2 regions of the Paenibacillus wenxiniae genome follow, and region 2 is predicted to be linked to the other one. Evidence: riboswitches for the same ligand, from Rfam matches in the RefSeq annotation. Region 2 holds a riboswitch; the other holds the start of a gene.
The links. A riboswitch is a leader RNA that binds a small molecule or an ion and turns the genes downstream of it on or off. The one in region 2 is predicted to bind glycine.

Region 1 (9,495 bases), on a different contig from region 2:
CAGGAATCTACAAAAGAAACTACGAAAGCGGCTGCGGATAACTCATCCGTCACCAGCGATGCCTATGGCTCGGTACAGGATGACGTATACAGCTCCACTAACTCGGTGAGCGATGATGTGTACGATTCTGGCTATATTGCTAAAATACGTGCGCCGTATCGCATCGGTACAGGTACGGAGGAATGGCAGGCGTTAAACTATCTGGATGAGATCGATCAGCCGGGCGAATGGGCACTCGATTTTAAAGATAAAAAACTGTATTACTATCCAAAAGGTAATCTCAAAGATTTGAACATGATTATCGCGGATGATGAAAATCCAGTCGTTTCGCTTAACAACGCATCCCATATTCAACTGATTGGCTTTACGATCGAGGGGAGTATGGGTAACGGTATCGAGCTGAAAAACACCGACCATATTACACTCGCTGGTAATACACTGCGTAATCTAGGTAACGGCGGCGTACTTGATGTAGGCGGCAAAAATAATCTGTTGCAGAGTAACGATATTTACGAAACCGGTGGCTTCGGTATTAGTATGAACAGCGCCGGTGATCGCAAAAAGCTTATTCCAGCGAACAGCCGTGTGACCAACAATCATATCCATAATGTGGGCGAGCTTACACATCTGGAACCGCTTCTAGTACGCGACTCGGTCGGCATCCAGTTTGATCATAACTTGCTGCACGATGTACCGAAAGATGCGGTACGCTATGTGTACAGCAACAATTTGACATTTGAATATAATGAAGTGCATAATACGTCGCTAATCGAGGGCGATACAGGCGCTTTTTATACCGCTCAAGACTGGGCGTCGTATGGAAATGTACTTCGTTATAACTTCATCCACCACAATAAACGCTCTAACGGCTTCTATTCCGACGGCGCAGACAGTGGAGACAACTATCATTACAATATTATTCAAGGCTCAACCAAAGGGATTTTGCTGAATGGTCATGACAATATTGCGACTAACAATCTGGTGATCGATTCCAATATGATTCAGGTCGATCAGCGTGGAGACAGCAAAAGTCATGGCGTGAATAGCATTTTCGCAGATCAGCTGCGTGAGATGAATCCAGGTAGCAATCCGTGGGCGAACTATGGCAAAGTGCTACAGGATACGTATGGCTATGATCATGATCTATGGAGCAGCATTCTTGATCCAAACTGGCACCCTGAATATCCAAATGGTACGAAAATGACCGACAATATGCTGGTGAATACACCGGATGTCGTCGTACCTAAAGTGGGCGATGTCAAAGTAGCCAATAACGATTCGATCAGCAATGTGAGCGATGCTGGCTTCTATGACTACAACAAAATGGATCTGCGCACAGACAATGCCAAAATTTTGGCGAAGTTCCCTAATCTGAACGATGTATTCCCCAAAATCGGTCTGCAAAAAGATGAGTACCGCATCCGTGTACTCACACGCGAAGAAACACGCGGCTTGTCTAACCATTGAGGACTGGTCTAATTACGGATGAATAGCAAGAATGGATATAGTTTGCATAAAATGAGTCTTCATCACTCACAGTAATTTTTGGCAGTATAACAGACCGTTTACTGCATAAACTAAATATCTATTTAACATGCCCCTGTCTACCTTTAGAGACAGGGGTTTTTCAAGCTTTTTACACACTATTATACTTGTTCCAATGCTCTTATGTTTTTCCTAGGCTCGTATGTTTTTCCTCTGTTCACCTATTTGCTCATACTTTTATCCTTATTCCTGCCCTCTTCTATGCTCTTGTAGCATGGAGTAAAATACTAATCATGCCGATCCAACAATCCACTGAGCAGTCCACAATGATAGGAGCATCAAACGATATCGCTTGCATCAACCCTACTGTTTCTCTCTATCTGTCCCTTATATGTATAGTCATAACCAGTAATAACGATTCTTTTATAAGGAGTGAGCACTTGCTATTGCATTTTATACTGGCTATGTTATAATTATCTTAAATTAAAGATTTAATACTTCAAACTATCTCTTTCCACTTTAAAATGTGAACGAACGCTATGTATATCCATAACGAATATAAATGATTTTATTCCCGAAAGGATGATTATGATGGAACTTAAAGGTATTCACCATGTATCGATTATGACTGGTAAAGCAGAGAAAAACTTTGAATTTTATACTAAAGTGCTCGGTATGCGTCTCGTGAAAAAAGGCGTGAATCAAGATGATACGACGTCCTATCATCTATTTTATGGGGATGCGGTCGCTTCGCCAGGTACAGAGCTGACTTTTTTTGATATCCCGCATATCGGTCCAAGCTATCCGGGCGTATCGAGCATTTCGGCTTCCGCGCTGCGTGTCGCTACTACAGCAGCACTGCAATACTGGTCGGATCGCTTTGATGAGTTCAATGTCAGTCACGAAGAGATCAAACAACGTGCAGGACGTGATACGCTCGCTTTTCAAGACTTTGAAGGAACACGTATTATCCTTGTTGCCGACAATAACGAGCAAGGTGTTGCACCGGGTCATGCTTGGAACGGCTCAGACGTGCCTGTCGCATACGGTATTCTTGGACTCGGCCCGGTCACACTGACGGTCGCAAAGCCTGATGCTACAGTAATGATTTTGACAGAAGTGCTTGGCTTCCGCCGTGTTGGTTCCTATCCATCACTTGTCGGTGAGCAGCATGCCGATATCGAAGTGTATGCAACCGGTGAAGGCGGTGCGGGCGCTGAAGTTCATATCGAGACGCGTCCAGATTTGCCAGTCGCGCGGCTTGGGCGCGGCGGTGTGCACCATGTCGCTTTCCGTGTTCCGAACGAAGCGGAATATGACGTATGGGCGAATCGCCTGACTGGACTCGGCATTCCAAACTCGGGTAAAGTCGATCGTCACTACTTCCGTGCGCTGTATTTCCGTGAACCTAATGGTATTCTATTTGAACTATCCACAGACACACCGGGATTCGATGTAGATGAATCGATGGATTCACTCGGCGAAACGCTATCCCTGCCCCCATTTCTGGAAGGACGCCGTGCAGATATTGAAGCCAAACTTCGTCCGCTGGTGTTGAACGATTAATGATTAGCGGTCATGATGACTAGTAACAATCCCCTTCATTCTACAGAGTGGAGGGGATTGTTTTCGATTTCTGTGATATGTAATATGTGGTGTGCTGTCTATTGTATCATGCAGATGCTTTTGTTATGGATACGTTTGGTGCACGATTTTGACCGTTATGCAGAATAGTTTGCTCTCATTCTACGTTAGGCTATGATTCGGTTTATGGAACATTAGCAGCAACATAATATGTATATTTTATAGGCAAAATAAAAAGGGACTGTCCGCAGACCGTCCCTTTCTATCATTTCAAACACAAAAGAATACTTTTTACATAAAATGCTTAGCCGCCTTGATTCTCCCGACGACGTCGCAACTCTTCAGTAATTTTACGCCCGGTTGGTGTCTGTGCGAGACCGCCACGCGCCGTTTCGCGGTGCTCACTTGGCATCGAGCGACCGACCTGTAGCATTACATCAACGACCTCGTCAGATGGAATCGCGCTCCGTACTCCAGCCAGCCCCATATCTGCCGCTGCCAGCGCATTCACCGCACCCAAGCCGTTACGCACGATACATGGAATCTCTACCAGACCTGCAACTGGATCACAGATCAGACCGAGTGTATTTTTCAGGGCAAGTCCGACCGCATGCATGGCTTGCTGCGGTGTACCGTTACGCAGCTCTACAACAGCGCCTGCCGCCATACCGATCGCCGAACCGACCTCTGCCTGACAACCGCCTTCGGCTCCCGAAATCGAGGAGTTATTCGCAATCACATAACCGATCGCACCGGCTGCAAATAAACCGAGCACCATTTGCTCATCACTCCAGCCAAATCGCTCCTGTGTACTCACAAACACACCCGGAATAATTCCACATGAACCTGCGGTAGGGGTCGCGATAATGCGTCCCATCGATGCGTTCACTTCGGACACTGCCAGCGCATACGACATCGCCCGCGTCGAATGACTGCCTGCGGCGGTCTCGCCCCCGTTTAGATAGTCATACACCCGGCGCGCATCACCGCCCGTTAAGCCACTGCGCGATACGGTATCTTCATGAATACCACGATGCACCGCTTCTTTCATCACTTCATAATAGGCGGTCATCTGCTCCACCACTTGCTCACGCGATACCCCTGTTTCTTTTACCTGTTCTACAATCATCAGCTCAGCAATCGAGCATTGTCTTTCCTCACATAAGCGTACAATATCCTGTAATGTACGAAATTGCATACTATCCCTCCTTCCTAATCCAGATCGATGACGATGGCACGTGTCACATGAGTTAATGCTTCGATCTGTTTCAACACAGATGCAGATGGCGCACCATCTAGCTCGATCAATGTCATCGCTTCACCACTACGTGATTTGCGATCCACGTCCATAAAACCGATATTCAGTTCGCCTTCACTTAGCGTGCGAGTAATATCTGCCAGTACCCCTTTGCTATCCATATGCTCCACAACGAGCGTTGGATACTGACCGGAGCCTTTGACATCAAAGCCGTTCAGCTCATGAATCTCAATATTGCCGCCCCCGATCGATGCTCCAGCCAGCTCAGCCTGCTGCTCACCACACTTCAGACGTAAACGTACAAAGTTCGGATGCGGGTAATTACCTGACCCTTTACTAAACTGAATCGTCATGCCCTGTTCATCGGCAATCTCTGCCGCATCCGGTAAACGCGGATCATCCGTACTATAATCAAGCAATCCGCCTACAAGGGCCAGATCGGTTCCATGACCCCAGTACGTTTCGGCAAAAGAACCATATAATATAATGTCCGCATGTTCTGGTAACTGACCAAGCAACTGACGAGCTGCTCTGCCGAGTCTTGCCGCTCCTGCCGTATGGGAGCTGGATGGACCAACCATAGATGGGCCGATAATGTTAAATACATTTTTAAAACGCATACGCTTCCCCTTTTCCGCTGCTGCATAGTATGAGCAGATGCTGCTGTTCTATCCTTAGGTAATGCCATTTGAAAACACGCACCAAAAAAGGACAGAATACAGCCTGCATGGCCTGTATGCTCTGTCCTCGTTACCTGAGAGTTTGGACGAAACGAAATCCCGTCATACCCCTTGGGTGGCTATTATGCTCTCTCCAGAGTTGCGTCCCAAAGCGGTTCCTGTTACCTGAGAGATTAACTGACGGCTGGCAACCGGCAGCTTGCTCCTTCGGTGGCGGACCACATTCGTCCGCAGACTCTCCCGCTCTATTCATCCGCGTTGTATGATGCGCGGGAGCATTGCTGTTTCCCGAACATGTTTCCAATCATTCCTAGCTTAATGCAGCGAATGAAAGCTGTCAATGCTTACTCATAGACGAATCATATCATGTGCTTCCGGCGCACCCGGTTCATCGGCTGCGGGTAGTTGAATCGTGAAGATGGAGCCTTTCCCCCTCTCTGATTTAAAGCTTAATTTCCCACGATGTGCATCGATAATCCGTTGTGCAATATACAGTCCCAGACCCGTACCTCCAATTCGTCTTGCCTCTGCCACACCCGAACGGAAAAATTTCTGAAAAATACGCGGCTGATCCGACTCGGCAATTCCGATACCATAATCCTCAATCTCGATCATAACGCTGTCTTCCTTTTCAAGCAGACGAATGTCTATCGGTAATTCTGCGGCTGAATATTTGAGCGCATTACTAATCAGATTACTAATCACCTGAATCATCCGGTTATGGTCACCTACAATATAGACTTCATGATCCGGCGTGGATAAATGTAACCGATCGCGCTGCTGAATATCCCATTGAAAGCAAACGACCTGTAACAATTCATTTAACCGGATACGTCCCATCATATAATCGACGCGTCCGGCATCGATCCGCTGACTATCGAGGAAATCATCCAGTAATCGCGACAGACGTGTCCCTTCAAACTGAATCGTATTCATAAACTCACGCCGCTTGGCTGCTGGAATATCTTCGTACATCGATAGCATTTCAATATAGCCCATAATCGCAGACAGTGGGGTACGCAGCTCATGGGATACGACAGCAATCAGCTCATTTTGCAGCTGCTTCATGCGGCGCTCTTCGGTACAATCGCGGAAAGTGAGCAGGAAACCCTGGCTAACATTCGTTTGCAGATCATCAAGCGGTGTCATACGCACACATAACAACAGACCGCTTCTGCTTTTAATGATCATATCCTGCTCCCAATCTTCCTGCCCTTCAAAATAACGCTGTAAGCGATCATATAATGAATAAGCATCTGGTTCCAGTTGCGCTTGCACCTGCTCTAACAGCTCTGATACAGGGTGACCAGTATTATCTTCTAATTTGAACAAAATTTGCATCGTCGGATTAATAAACAATGTGCTGCCCTGCACATCTCCGATCACAATGCCTTCCTGTACATTTTGCAACAAATTACCGGTAATCTGCTTCTGCTTCTCTACAGCTACCTGTTCCTCCAGCAAACGATCCGTCAGCTGCTTCACCTGACGCTCATGCTCACTATACTTTTGCTGTGCCTGCTCCTGTTCAGTCAGATCATGTACGAAAAAGGTATGCATCGCCTGACCTTCATTTAGAATCTCACTGCGCATCAGCTCGGCACGAAATGTAGTGCCATCGGTACGAGTCACTAGCACGGTGCTGCTTTGTCCGCCTGATGAGGGTTCATCAATCTGAATAAACTGAGATAATGGTGTGCCAGTCACCTCTGTCAGCTCACATTGAAGCAACTGTTCAGCAGCTGGATTCATTTCAGTAATACGAAGTTTGCTATCGGTGGAGATAATACCATCTACCGCAAGCCGCAAAATCGCTCTTTTTTGTGCCTGGCTCTCTGCCAGATCAAATGTACGCTCAACGACCCGTATTTCCAGCAATTCTTTATCCTTTTTAATCTGTACAAATTGTTTTTCCAGCGTATCGACCATGCTCTGGAAATTGCGAATCAGCTGGCGAATTTCTACAATATAACTTTGCGGCCACTTCACCCGTTCACTGCTACCTAATCGACTCGGAATATGATCCGACGCCTCAATTAACAGTTGCAGCGGTCGCGCAAGCGTGCGACTAATGAGCTGCGCCAGCAAAGCAGCGATCACAATAATAAATAACATCCGAATCATCGTTTGCAAATAGAAATTGTACATCGGATACAAATAATACGAAAAAGGTAACACCATAATCAGCTTATTACCGTCCTGTAATGAAGCATACAGTACAAAATTGGATTGCTCCCAGCGTTCCAGCAAATACTCGCTTTGCAATGGATACTGCTCGTACACCTGCACTCCATAGCGATTCAGTAGTAATGTCTGCTTGTATAATGCTCCATTATTGACAAAGCTTGCAGCTTCATCCCAGGTAAACGTCGATTCGATGACGGTTCCCTTTGGACTGATCAGAATGGAATCCACAGTAAAATCCTGCTTATACTCCTGCATGAGCTGGCGCGTTTTGAAATCATTTTGATTGATCTCCTGCATCTGATCAATATACATACGCGAGGAGCGTTCCAAATTCGTCGAACCCCAGCGTATCACATCATGAAATTGCTGGCTGCCATTAACAAACAAAATGAGAATCGAGCTAGCCATAATTAACACCAGCAAATATTTAAAAATAACACTTCGTATCGAAATGATATAGACCGGCTGCTTGCCAATCGGAACACGCTTGAGTAAAAAACCGACAACAGTAGACGCAATCAGTGCGTTTACGATACCATTAAGGAGGCGGTTAATCAGCAGTAACCAGATCAGATTCGTATTGATCTCCACATGATACACAAATAAGTTCATCACATAATAAATCGGTAAAGCGAGCGTGATCCAAAATAAAATATCTAGCTTTAATAGCATAATATTGCGAAAATATCGTAAACCAATCGCTATGAATGCCAGTTCAAACGTATGAACAACCAGTGTTTGCGTATACGCATGGTACAATACGAACGGCAAATTGATTAGCAACATAGCTGGCCAGGCAAACGAAATACCATACAATCGCAAAATAATCAAAAGCGCAGCGCTACCAAACACAAATACAAGCGCAAACGAAAGGTTTAAAACCAGTCCGTTAAGTATGATTCCTAAGATGGTCAGAAGGAGTGTACCGATCCAGGGTGACTTGAACAAATGAAGTATTTTGTATTTCATAACCAACGGCCCTTTCCATCACGAACAGCAGCTACTTCAAACGATCTGGCATTCATAGCATACTTGATCCCAATTCTTAATAATGCAGACGACTATAATGACTATTTCATAGTGTTGTCAAAAATATTCCATATCCCCCATATCGTCTATCAATGGTACAATATATGCGTATTTACCAGCAGGCAGACACATCGATTGATAATGACTAAGTAATTAAGATAATACGATAAATTCATTATACCTGCAAATACATGATCCGAGAATCATAAAGAGCTTCCTCAAGGAAATCCAACCATCTACCAGTCTTATGTACATACGTGTGAATAGACGATCATGGTTTGCAAAGACTGCCTGTATCCTTGCCGTCTTAGGCAATGAGGAAAAGCTAATTACGTACCGACTACTGCACATGCAAGCACATTTTCCAGCGTTGCATATCAGCCTGTAGCTATTTGACACCACAAGATTCGCATCCCGGGCGAAAAAAGATTACTTTAAGATCGTAATTTAGCATCACAGCGTCAGCTATTGACGACTGGCTGATGTAGCCCTAATTTTCAAACAGGAGAGTGACAGCAATGCCTACGAAAGTGTTATTGATCGAAGATGAGAAAAGCCTGGCCGATATGATCGCCTTTTTCCTTCAAGAAGAAGGCTACGATACGAAACTAATCCCTGATGCTGCTGAAGCGCTGGCACTGCTAGATGAATACAGCCCTGACATTATCGTTACCGATCTGATGCTACCTGATCTGAGCGGCAGCGAGCTTGTTCAGGAAATTCGCAAGCAATCTACCGTACCGGTATTAATGATATCGGCAAATACGATGTTAAATGAGCGGCTCAAAGCATTGGATAACGGTGCAGACGATTTTTTATGTAAACCGTTTAGCCTGAAAGAACTGGATGCTCGTATCAAAGCACTGCTACGGCGCAGTGAGCTGCATCGGATGAATGGCTATAGTCTATCAGCGAGTACGACGCAGAATCGGATTTCGGTAAATGATTACCGGCATAGCTTGTTTGTCGATGATCAGGAGGTCGAAGTGACTCAGATTGAGTTTGCGATTATGAAAGAGCTTCATAATGCGCCGGGTAAAGTATTTACCCGTAACGAGCTTATGGATCGCATTAAAGGGGGCGACCGCGCTTACCTGGATCGCACGATCGATGTGCATATTTCTAATCTGCGTAAAAAGATCGAACGCGACCCGAAAAATCCGGAGCATATTTTGACTGTATGGGGTACTGGATATAAATATGTACAGGTTGCTGAATAAGTGAACTGTAAACGCAGGGTGATCATGGTGATCACCCTGCGTTTTGACTAGA
Region 2 (9,495 bases):
ACAGCCATTGCCAGAATCCTATTTCAATCATGCACAAGATGTCGGTTGCTGCTGAATCGTTCTCTCCCTTTCGCTTCAATTCGCTTATATATGAAGGGATGAGGCAATGCCGGTCTGTTGCTCGCTCCATTGCCATAAGCGTAATGCTTCTTCACGATTCATCGCACGTGACTTTACCGATTGCACTTTTTTACGATAATAATAACGTCCCGATTCCCCTTCCACCGATGGATCAGTAGCGAGAAATACCGCGGTTTCTGCACCCTGCTCAGGCGTTTGGAAAAAAGGCGTATGCGCCAGCCCAGCGAGCAATCGTTTACCAAAACCGGTATCTCGATCGACACCGATACTTGTTGCTACCGCACCGGGATGCAGACAGTTAGCAGTCACATTCGTGCCTTGCAGTTGTTCCGCTAGAATGTGATTGAAATATAGATTGGCCAGCTTGGATTGGGCATAGGCTTTAACAACATTATAGCCATGCTGTAGCTGGAGATCGTCCCAGTGCATTTTTCCAATCTTATACGCGCCCGAAGCTACCGTTACGATGCGTCCGGACGGTGACTGCTTCAGCGCATCCAGCAGCAGACGTGTCAGCAAAAAGTGACCGAGATGATTGACGCCAATCGACATTTCGAAGCCATCTTCGGTTTCTTTGCGCTTCAAATTAACGACACCGGCGTTGTTAAGCAGCACATCTAAACGATCATATTGCTTATAAAATTGCTCGGCAAATTGATGAATATGTTTCAGCGAACCAAGATCGCACTGCATCAGTGTCAATTGATCCGAACCGCTTTGCTCGCGTGCTTGCTGTAATGCCTGCTGTCCGCGTTCTTCGTTGCGGCATGCCATAATGACCTCATGTCCTTGCTTGGCGAGTGCAATGCTAGAGGCGAGTCCCATACCGGAATTGGCGCCTGTGATCAGTATACGTCGGGTATTCATAGGTGTGGCTCCTTTCATTGGGAATGCAATGGGCTGCGAAGCTGCGTACTTGTTTGAGGCATTACTAGAACTTTAAACGGATACGGTTTAAGTTACGCATCGGTTGTGATCGTGCTTGCTGGAAAAGGATATCGTTTTGAGAATTTTAATAAGTGGAGTGTAATTGGGTAGCGCATAAGGGCAAAGGCGTATGCTATACTGAGGACAGGCATGATGTTTGCAAATGGTTTTGTCGTTCCAGTGTAGAGATACCGCGATAAAACGTTGTTTGTTGCATTTATATATGCTGTATTCCCTTCTATCTTATACTATATGCCTTGGTTTGATATCGACTTGTGCTGTGATGGTACAATCCGATAAGTTGATGGTTTGGACACTTAATCGCTCTCACTCCTATTACTTTTTCGTAGTTAATTATGCTGGATTTATCGTGGATCGTACTCCTTTTATAGTTAAATAAAGTGGATAAAGTATCGTTGGGCTGCTCTGGATTGCTTTTATGTAAGTGCTATCTTTTCATTGCTTTTCTACACCTACTTAATTTGAAACCGATCTATTCCGTCAACCTTACACTTTTGTATCTCAGCTTTATTATTTATTACTATTACTTCTGCTTCACTACTACCTTCATCCTTCACTTCTGTATGTTATAAACGATTCGATCCCTATAGAAATACCCGAACGCCGTCGCGCCCGGGTATTGTACGTGTAAAGCTTCATATTACGTTTTTACGTATTCAAAGCATTAGTATATTTGAAGCATGCATTCGTTCATTTTCAGGACATTTCGGCATATATTTGACGTATGCGCGAACGACTTAATCCTGTGCGTGCTCCGCGTATGCAGCTGCATCCAGCAATGTAGACAGAGCTGTATCCAGGTCGCCGTCTACTTTCAACTCAATCATCCAGCCGCGGCCGTATGGATCGGAGTTTACGAGTTCTGGTTCGGTTTCGAGATCAGGATTGAGCTTGCTTACGGTTCCAGCAATCGGGCAAAATAGTTGCGAAACGGTTTTAACCGATTCGATCGTACCTACTTCTTCGTCTTCACTTACCGTGCGTCCATCTTCAGGCAGCTCTACAAATACGATATCTCCCAGTTGATGCTGAGCAAAGTCGGTAATCCCGATACGTACCGTATCGTCACTAACCCGTTCCACCCATTCATGCTCTTTGCTGTACAACAATTGATCCTTAATCTCGCTCATCGTTTATGCTCCTCCGATTCTTGTCATGTTGGTATCCTAATGCCACAAGAGTATAGTAAGCGAGTTTGCGCTGTCAAGAGGCTTGACATCGTTTACTCAATCAAGTATTAATATAATAAACATACATTTTGGATCGTTTAGTGATTGAATGTTCGGAAATACATAACATCATATGGAAGCGGATGAACGTACAGGGAGAGACTGACCACTCGATGGCAGCGCCGAAGGAGTAAGCCGGAAACGGTGAATCTCTCAGGTAAAAGGGACCTGTACTGGACGCGGCTCTGGAGAGCATCCGGCGCATAGCAAGGCGCGCAGCGGATCACCAAAGGGGAAACTTGCTTGAACCGGCTGAACGATTCATTTCAGCTCCATCAGCACCAAGCTGACAGGCGGCAAGGTAACTCTCAGGTATCAAGGACAGGGAGGACAATGGAACGAGCGGGTTTTGCACCCGTTTCTTCCCTGTCCTTCCTGTTTTTTGTGTTTTGTTGCAGAACGATTGTTTTTTGTTAGGTAGGCATGCTTTTTACAGCCAACGTTAACAAGATGCTATCACAACATAAATAAGCTTTGCTCTTCATGACGATCTTAGGCTGAACTGAGCTTCTTCACAGTCTGTCGATCGCTTAACCGTTCATATTATGAATTTGAGGTGAGCCAAATGACAACCGAGCTGAAAAGAACACCGCTTTACCCGCTATATGCTGAAACCGGCAACCCACGCTGTATCGATTTTGGAGGCTGGGATTTGCCTGTACAGTTTTACGGTATTCAAAAAGAACATGAAGCTGTACGCGAACGTGCTGGACTATTCGATGTATCGCATATGGGTGAGGTGATGTTCAGTGGTAAAGGCACCGAAGCCTTTTTGCAAAAGATGCTAACGAACGATGTGACTCGCCTGCAAGATGGACAGGCACAATACACATTGATGTGTTATCCAAACGGTGGTGTCGTGGATGATTTGCTCGTCTACCGGATTCATGAAAATTTGTACATGCTTGTACTGAATGCATCCAATATCGATAAAGACATCGATTGGCTCCAGCAGCATCTACCGGACGATGTACAGCTCAATAATATTTCGGACGAAACGGCGCTAATTGCACTGCAAGGGCCGCTCGCTGCATCGATTATGAGTAAAGTGGCAGGCACCGAAGCGCTGGCTGAGCTGGCGAGTTTTACCTTTGTAACAGATGTGAAGCTATACGGCGCTGAGGTGATCATCTCTCGTACAGGTTACACCGGTGAAGATGGTTTTGAAATTTACTGCCCTGCCGAGCAAGCTGGAGCGATCTGGAGTGGCCTGCTGGCAGCAGGTGAAAGCGATGGTCTGATCGCCTGTGGTCTCGGTGCGCGTGATACGCTTCGTTTTGAAGCGAAGCTACCGTTATACGGTCAAGAGCTATCCGCTGATATTACACCGCTGGAGGCAGGACTTGGCTTTTTCGTAAAGCTGGACAAGGGCGATTTTATCGGTCGTGAAACGCTTGCCGAGCAAAAGCAACATGGCGTTCCACGTAAACTGGTCGGTGTCGAGCTGCTAGAGCGCGGTATTCCACGCTCCCACTACCCGGTGTTCCGCGATGGTCGTCAGATCGGTGAAGTCACGACAGGCACACAGTCGCCTACATTAAAACGTAATCTCGGTCTCGCTTTAATCGAAGCAAGCAGCGCAGAGCTTGGCACACCGCTTGAAATAGAAATTCGTGGCAAGCAGTTGAAGGCTGAAGTCGTGAAAGCTCCATTTTACAAACGTCAGCCGGTAAAATCGTAAGCTTTTTACCTGATCCATCTATTGTTGATGCCTATATGTAGCTTCACTGTTGTATAGATTGATCGCCAGTCCAAACATAGGGCTAGGAACGATTCGCTTGATTATATTACGGCAATCCGTTGCCGAAAGGAGCATAACTTATGAAATCCCATCGCTATATTCCGATGACCGCGCAAAATGAAGCCGACATGCTGGCTGTGATCGGCGCGTCTTCTGTAGAGGAATTGTTTAAAGATATTCCGGCTTCGGTTCGTTACGAGGGCACGATGCCAATGTCAGGTATGCTGGACGAATACGCCTTGACTCGTCACCTTTCCATACTTGCTGGCCGCAATGCGGATACCGATCGCTATACTAGCTTTCTCGGTGCAGGCATTTACGATCATCATGTTCCTTCTGTTATTAATCATGTCATCTCTCGTTCTGAATTTTATACAGCCTACACCCCGTATCAACCGGAAATTAGCCAGGGTGAATTGCAAGCGATTTTCGAGTTTCAATCGTACATTTGTGAATTGACAGGTATGGCTGTTGCCAATGCCAGCATGTATGATGGCGCAACAGCACTGGCTGAAGCGGCTTCACTTGCTGCATCAGCTACGCGCCGCAACAAAATTGTCGCCTTCTCTACGATTCATCCGGAATCCCGTGCGGTTGTACGAAGCTATGCACGCGGTCTAAATCTGGAAGTGGTTGAAGTCGCTTATGGCGATGGCGTAACCGATATTAGTGCACTGGCTGATGTGCTGGATAACGATACAGCAGCGGTACTTGTACAATCACCTAACTTCTTTGGCGGTATTGAAGGCATTCGCGCTGCTGCTGAGCTGGCGCATGAGCATGGCGCTCTGCTCGTCGTGAGTACGAATCCGATCTCACTCGGTCTGCTGGAAGCACCTGGAAAGCTTGGCGCTGACATCGTAGTCGGCGATGCCCAGCCACTCGGTATTTCCATGTCACTCGGTGGTCCAACTTGTGGGTTCTTCGCTGTATCGCAAGCACAGATGCGCCGTATGCCAGGACGGATCGTAGGTCAAACGACTGACCGTAATGGCAAGCGCGGATTCGTTCTTACTTTGCAAACGCGTGAACAACATATTCGCCGTGATAAAGCAACGTCCAACATTTGTTCCAATCAGGCACTACTAGCGCTATGTGCTTCGGTCTACCTGTCTGTGATGGGTAAACAAGGTATGGTCGACGTATCCGGATTGAATGTGCAAAAAGCGCATTATGCTGCCACAACGATCGCAGCCGTAAAAGGCTGCACATTGGCATTTGCCGCTCCATTCTTTAATGAATTTGTCATCCGTTTACCGGAAGGCGCTTCTGCATCCGCCGTTAACAGCAAGCTGCTGGAAAAAGGAATTATCGGCGGATATGATCTCGGTCTGTCGTATCCCGAATTGTCCGGTCATATGCTGTTCGCCGTCACTGAAAAACGCACCAAAGCGGAAATCGATCAACTGGCAATCGAATTGGAGGCATCGCTATGACAAACGAAACGTTAACTGCGAATGAATCGCAAGCTGTCGAAACGAACCCAACGCAACCAACGGTTGTGGCGAAGGAAAAAGCGTTAATTTTCGAATTAAGTCAGACCGGTCGTATTGGTTACTCCTTACCGGAATGCGATGTACCACAGGCAGACCTGAGCAGCCTGATTCCGCAACATATGCTGCGCAGTGAAGCTGCTGCATTGCCGGAAGTATATGAAGTGGATGTGATCCGTCATTATACCGAGCTGTCTCGCCTGAACTTCGGTGTCGATAATGGCTTCTACCCACTCGGTTCCTGTACGATGAAATACAACCCAAAAGTGAACGAAGATGTGGCACGTTATGCTGGCTTTGCCAAAATCCACCCGTACCAGCCAGAACAAAGCATTCAAGGTGCTCTTGAACTGCTGCATACGTTACAAAATGATCTGGCTGTGTTGACGGGCATGGATGCTGTTACGTTGCAACCCGCTGCTGGTGCACATGGCGAATGGACAGGTCTGATGATGATCCGCGCGTATCACGAAAAACGCGGCGAACATCGTACTAAAGTGATCGTGCCAGACTCCTCGCACGGTACGAACCCAGCAAGTGCAACCGTAGCTGGTTTCCAAACGGTAACGATTCCTTCCAATGAACGTGGACTGGTCGATCTGGATGCACTGCGTGCAGCCGTTGGCCCGGATACCGCCGCCCTGATGCTGACCAATCCGAATACACTCGGCTTGTTCGAAGAACAAATTACCGAGATCGCTGCGGTTGTACACGAAGCAGGTGGTCTGCTCTACTATGATGGTGCTAACTCCAATGCGATCATGGGTATCGCCCGTCCAGGTGATATGGGCTTTGACGTCGTTCACTTGAATTTGCACAAAACGATGAGTACCCCACACGGTGGCGGTGGTCCAGGTGCCGGCCCAGTCGGTGTGAAAAGCAAACTGCTTCCATTCCTGCCTGAGCCTGTCGTAGAAAAACAAGCAGACGGCACGTACACCCTTCGCTCCGGTTCACCGGATTCGATCGGTCGCGTAAAAGCATATTATGGTAACTTCGGCATTCTCGTTCGTGCTTATACGTACATCCGCAGTTATGGCCCGGAAGGTCTGCGCCGCGTATCCGAATGTGCGGTACTGAACGCTAACTATATGATGCATCGTCTGAAAGATCATTTTGTAATGCCATACGACAATGTATGCAAACACGAATTCGTCATGTCCGGCAAAGGCTTGAAACAATACGGCGTGCGCACACTGGATGTAGCCAAACGATTGCTTGATTTCGGCTACCACCCACCAACGGTGTACTTCCCGCTGAACGTAGAAGAATGTATTATGATCGAGCCAACCGAAACCGAGAGCAAAGAAACACTTGATGGCTTTATCGACACGATGATTCAAATCGCAAATGAAGCGAAGGAAAATCCAGAGCTGGTGCTGAATGCACCGTATACGACGTATGTGAGTCGTTTAGATGAAGCAACTGCGGCACGGAAACCGGTGTTGAATTGCGCTTGTAGCTGATTTATTCTTCTAACTATATTGACGCTATATTTTGTAGAACTATACTATCCATTCGTCCAATTGCAAAAATAATATACGAAAAATGGATAAATATAAAAATAGAAGGACACATTCTGATTATGGAATGTGTCCTTCTATTTATTTTCTGAAATACATAAAACTTATCGTTTATTATATAAAGCTAACTTCAGTATTAAAGATTGTGACAGCTTTCTATTAATGTTGCTATAAAGTTAAAGTTGACTCTATTTTGTGGAAAACGAACTTGAAGTCATTTTCCTATGCGTGAATACACCAACGTAGTCATAAAATATAAATATATTCTCTTTTTATATTAAATGACCCCACGAAAGATTCCAATCGTAAGGAAAACTAGAATCGTACTGAAAAACCATTAAACTGATGAATACCTGTTCCAAAATGGATCAGATTCTTCTTACGCAGTTCAAAAACAGCTTCTTTCACTACATTCAACAATTCAGGCTCTAATCCAATTTCATTATGAGCACCGAAAATTTGCTTTACTCCCTCAATCTTAGCAATCTTCTGCCACGAATCCACAAGATCTTCAGGAGACGTAGTAGGATAAAACGCATATACTGGTGTATCACTATATAATAAATCGCCTGTAAACAAATATCCTCTATTTATATCATAGATAGCAATATGTCCAGGCGAATGACCGGGTGTATGAAATATTTTCAAACTGCGTGCTCCAATATCGATCACATCTTCATCTCGAAGAACTCCTGTTGGTATTCCTTGATAAGGTGTATATGTAGTTGGATTAAAAGATACTGGAACTGGCTTCGTAATATCACGTGATATATCTTTTCTAATTTGCTCGATTGAAAGTTTCGGAATACCGTTTATAAGCAAATCTTCTTCCGCTTCATGTACATAAATTTCCTCAAACTGACCATGACTTCCGATATGATCGACATGCACATGGGTTGTAATAACCTTGATAGGCAAGTTTGTTAATTGATCTGTTATACGCTTGATATTATCGATGCCTAATCCGGTATCAATTAAAACGGAACATTGTTGACCTAACAATAAATAAGAATGAACTTTTTCCCAATGTCCAAATTCACTAATAGCAAATGTAGTCGGGTCTAATGTTGATACTGTAAACCATGAATCATCCATAAGAACAGGATATTTAGTATTGGGCATACTCATTCCTCCACATTTTAAAAGTAGTTCATTACAATTAGATTCATTATAAAACTTTAATCGTACTCTATATATAAATACTTTATTTTTTCCTCACTTGCACTAGAATCTTAGATTTAAATCTTATTTTAATCATCATGAACAATTGATATGCAAATAATCCTTCCTTCCAACTTTTAAGTCCATTCTTATGATTGAGCCAGGTCAATTTAATTTGACTAGCAATGATACAGAAAACATATCTCATCAGCTCTAAAGTACCTCCGCAGCAATCTTTTGAAGCTTCTCCCTGCACGCATCAAGCGGAGCAACAGGAATTGTCTGAAAGGCCGACCTTTAACCCTGCAAATGTACCATCTCCCCTCACAACATGTGCAGGCTTAAACGGAGACCGTTAGACAATCTTTGTACGGAACGTTCTTTGATACTCCCCTAGAATTCCCAGAATCTCAAATAAAAAAAGCTGATTCCCCGAAAAATTCAGGAAATCAGCTTAATGGGATTGTTGGAAAACGATTCAATCGAGTTTGCCTTGAAATCGCAGGCAGTGCACTCTATTGGCTATTGCTGTAAAGCAAACAAACCAGTCGGTATTACGCCTGAATTGCGTTAACCAGCTCAACCACTTCTTCGGCTGTTTGCATATCGAGTGCTTTGGTAGCCAGCTCTTGCATTTCAGCTTTGGACAGTTTAGCGATCTGGCTGCGTGCAGGCAGAATCGAGCTTGCGCTCATGCTGAACTCGTCGAGTCCGAGACCGAGCAGCAGTGGAATTGCAGTTGCATCCCCTGCCATTTCGCCACACATGCCGGCCCATTTGCCTTCTTTGTGTGCTGCATCGATTACCATTTTAACCAGACGCAAAATGGACGGGTTATATGGTTGATACAGATAGGATACGCGCTCGTTCATACGGTCAGCTGCCATCGTGTACTGGATCAGATCGTTTGTACCGATACTGAAGAAGTCCACTTCTTTGGCAAACTGGTCAGCCAGTACCGCTGTCGAAGGAATTTCAACCATGATACCGAGTTGAATGTTGTCGGATACCGCAACACCTTCCGATACCAGCTTGTCTTTCTCTTCCAGCAGAACCGCTTTCGCTTGACGGAATTCGCCCAGTGTCGCGATCATTGGGAACATGACGCGCAGTTCGCCGAATACGCTTGCTCTGAGCAGCGCACGCAGTTGAGTGCGGAAAATGTCCTGACGATCCAGACAAAGACGAATAGCACGGAAGCCCAGGAATGGGTTCATTTCTTTTGGCAATGTCAGGTAAGGCAGTTCTTTGTCGCCACCGATATCGAGTGTACGCACAACAACTGGCTTGCCTTCCATGCGCTCCAGTACCGTTTTGTA

Region 1: another riboswitch for glycine. It lies ahead of sdaAB (L-serine ammonia-lyase, iron-sulfur-dependent subunit beta); the one in region 2 lies ahead of gcvT (glycine cleavage system aminomethyltransferase GcvT).

Annotation. Positions count from the first base shown of each region.
Region 1 is NZ_JBCGUH010000007.1:200,515-210,009, forward strand. It holds gene AAHF22_RS14550 (right-handed parallel beta-helix repeat-containing protein) at 1-1,467, shown strand, start outside; gene AAHF22_RS14555 (ring-cleaving dioxygenase) at 2,077-3,051, shown strand; gene sdaAA (L-serine ammonia-lyase, iron-sulfur-dependent, subunit alpha) at 3,374-4,267, opposite strand; gene sdaAB (L-serine ammonia-lyase, iron-sulfur-dependent subunit beta) at 4,282-4,947, opposite strand; glycine riboswitch at 5,067-5,146, opposite strand; glycine riboswitch at 5,150-5,260, opposite strand; gene AAHF22_RS14570 (ATP-binding protein) at 5,356-8,163, opposite strand; gene AAHF22_RS14575 (response regulator transcription factor) at 8,742-9,443, shown strand.
Region 2 is NZ_JBCGUH010000011.1:97,446-106,940, reverse strand. It holds gene AAHF22_RS18005 (SDR family oxidoreductase) at 85-948, opposite strand; gene gcvH (glycine cleavage system protein GcvH) at 1,767-2,159, opposite strand; glycine riboswitch at 2,342-2,438, shown strand; gene gcvT (glycine cleavage system aminomethyltransferase GcvT) at 2,824-3,939, shown strand; gene gcvPA (aminomethyl-transferring glycine dehydrogenase subunit GcvPA) at 4,080-5,435, shown strand; gene gcvPB (aminomethyl-transferring glycine dehydrogenase subunit GcvPB) at 5,501-6,958, shown strand; gene AAHF22_RS17980 (MBL fold metallo-hydrolase) at 7,331-8,137, opposite strand; gene ptsP (phosphoenolpyruvate--protein phosphotransferase) at 8,731-9,495, opposite strand, start outside.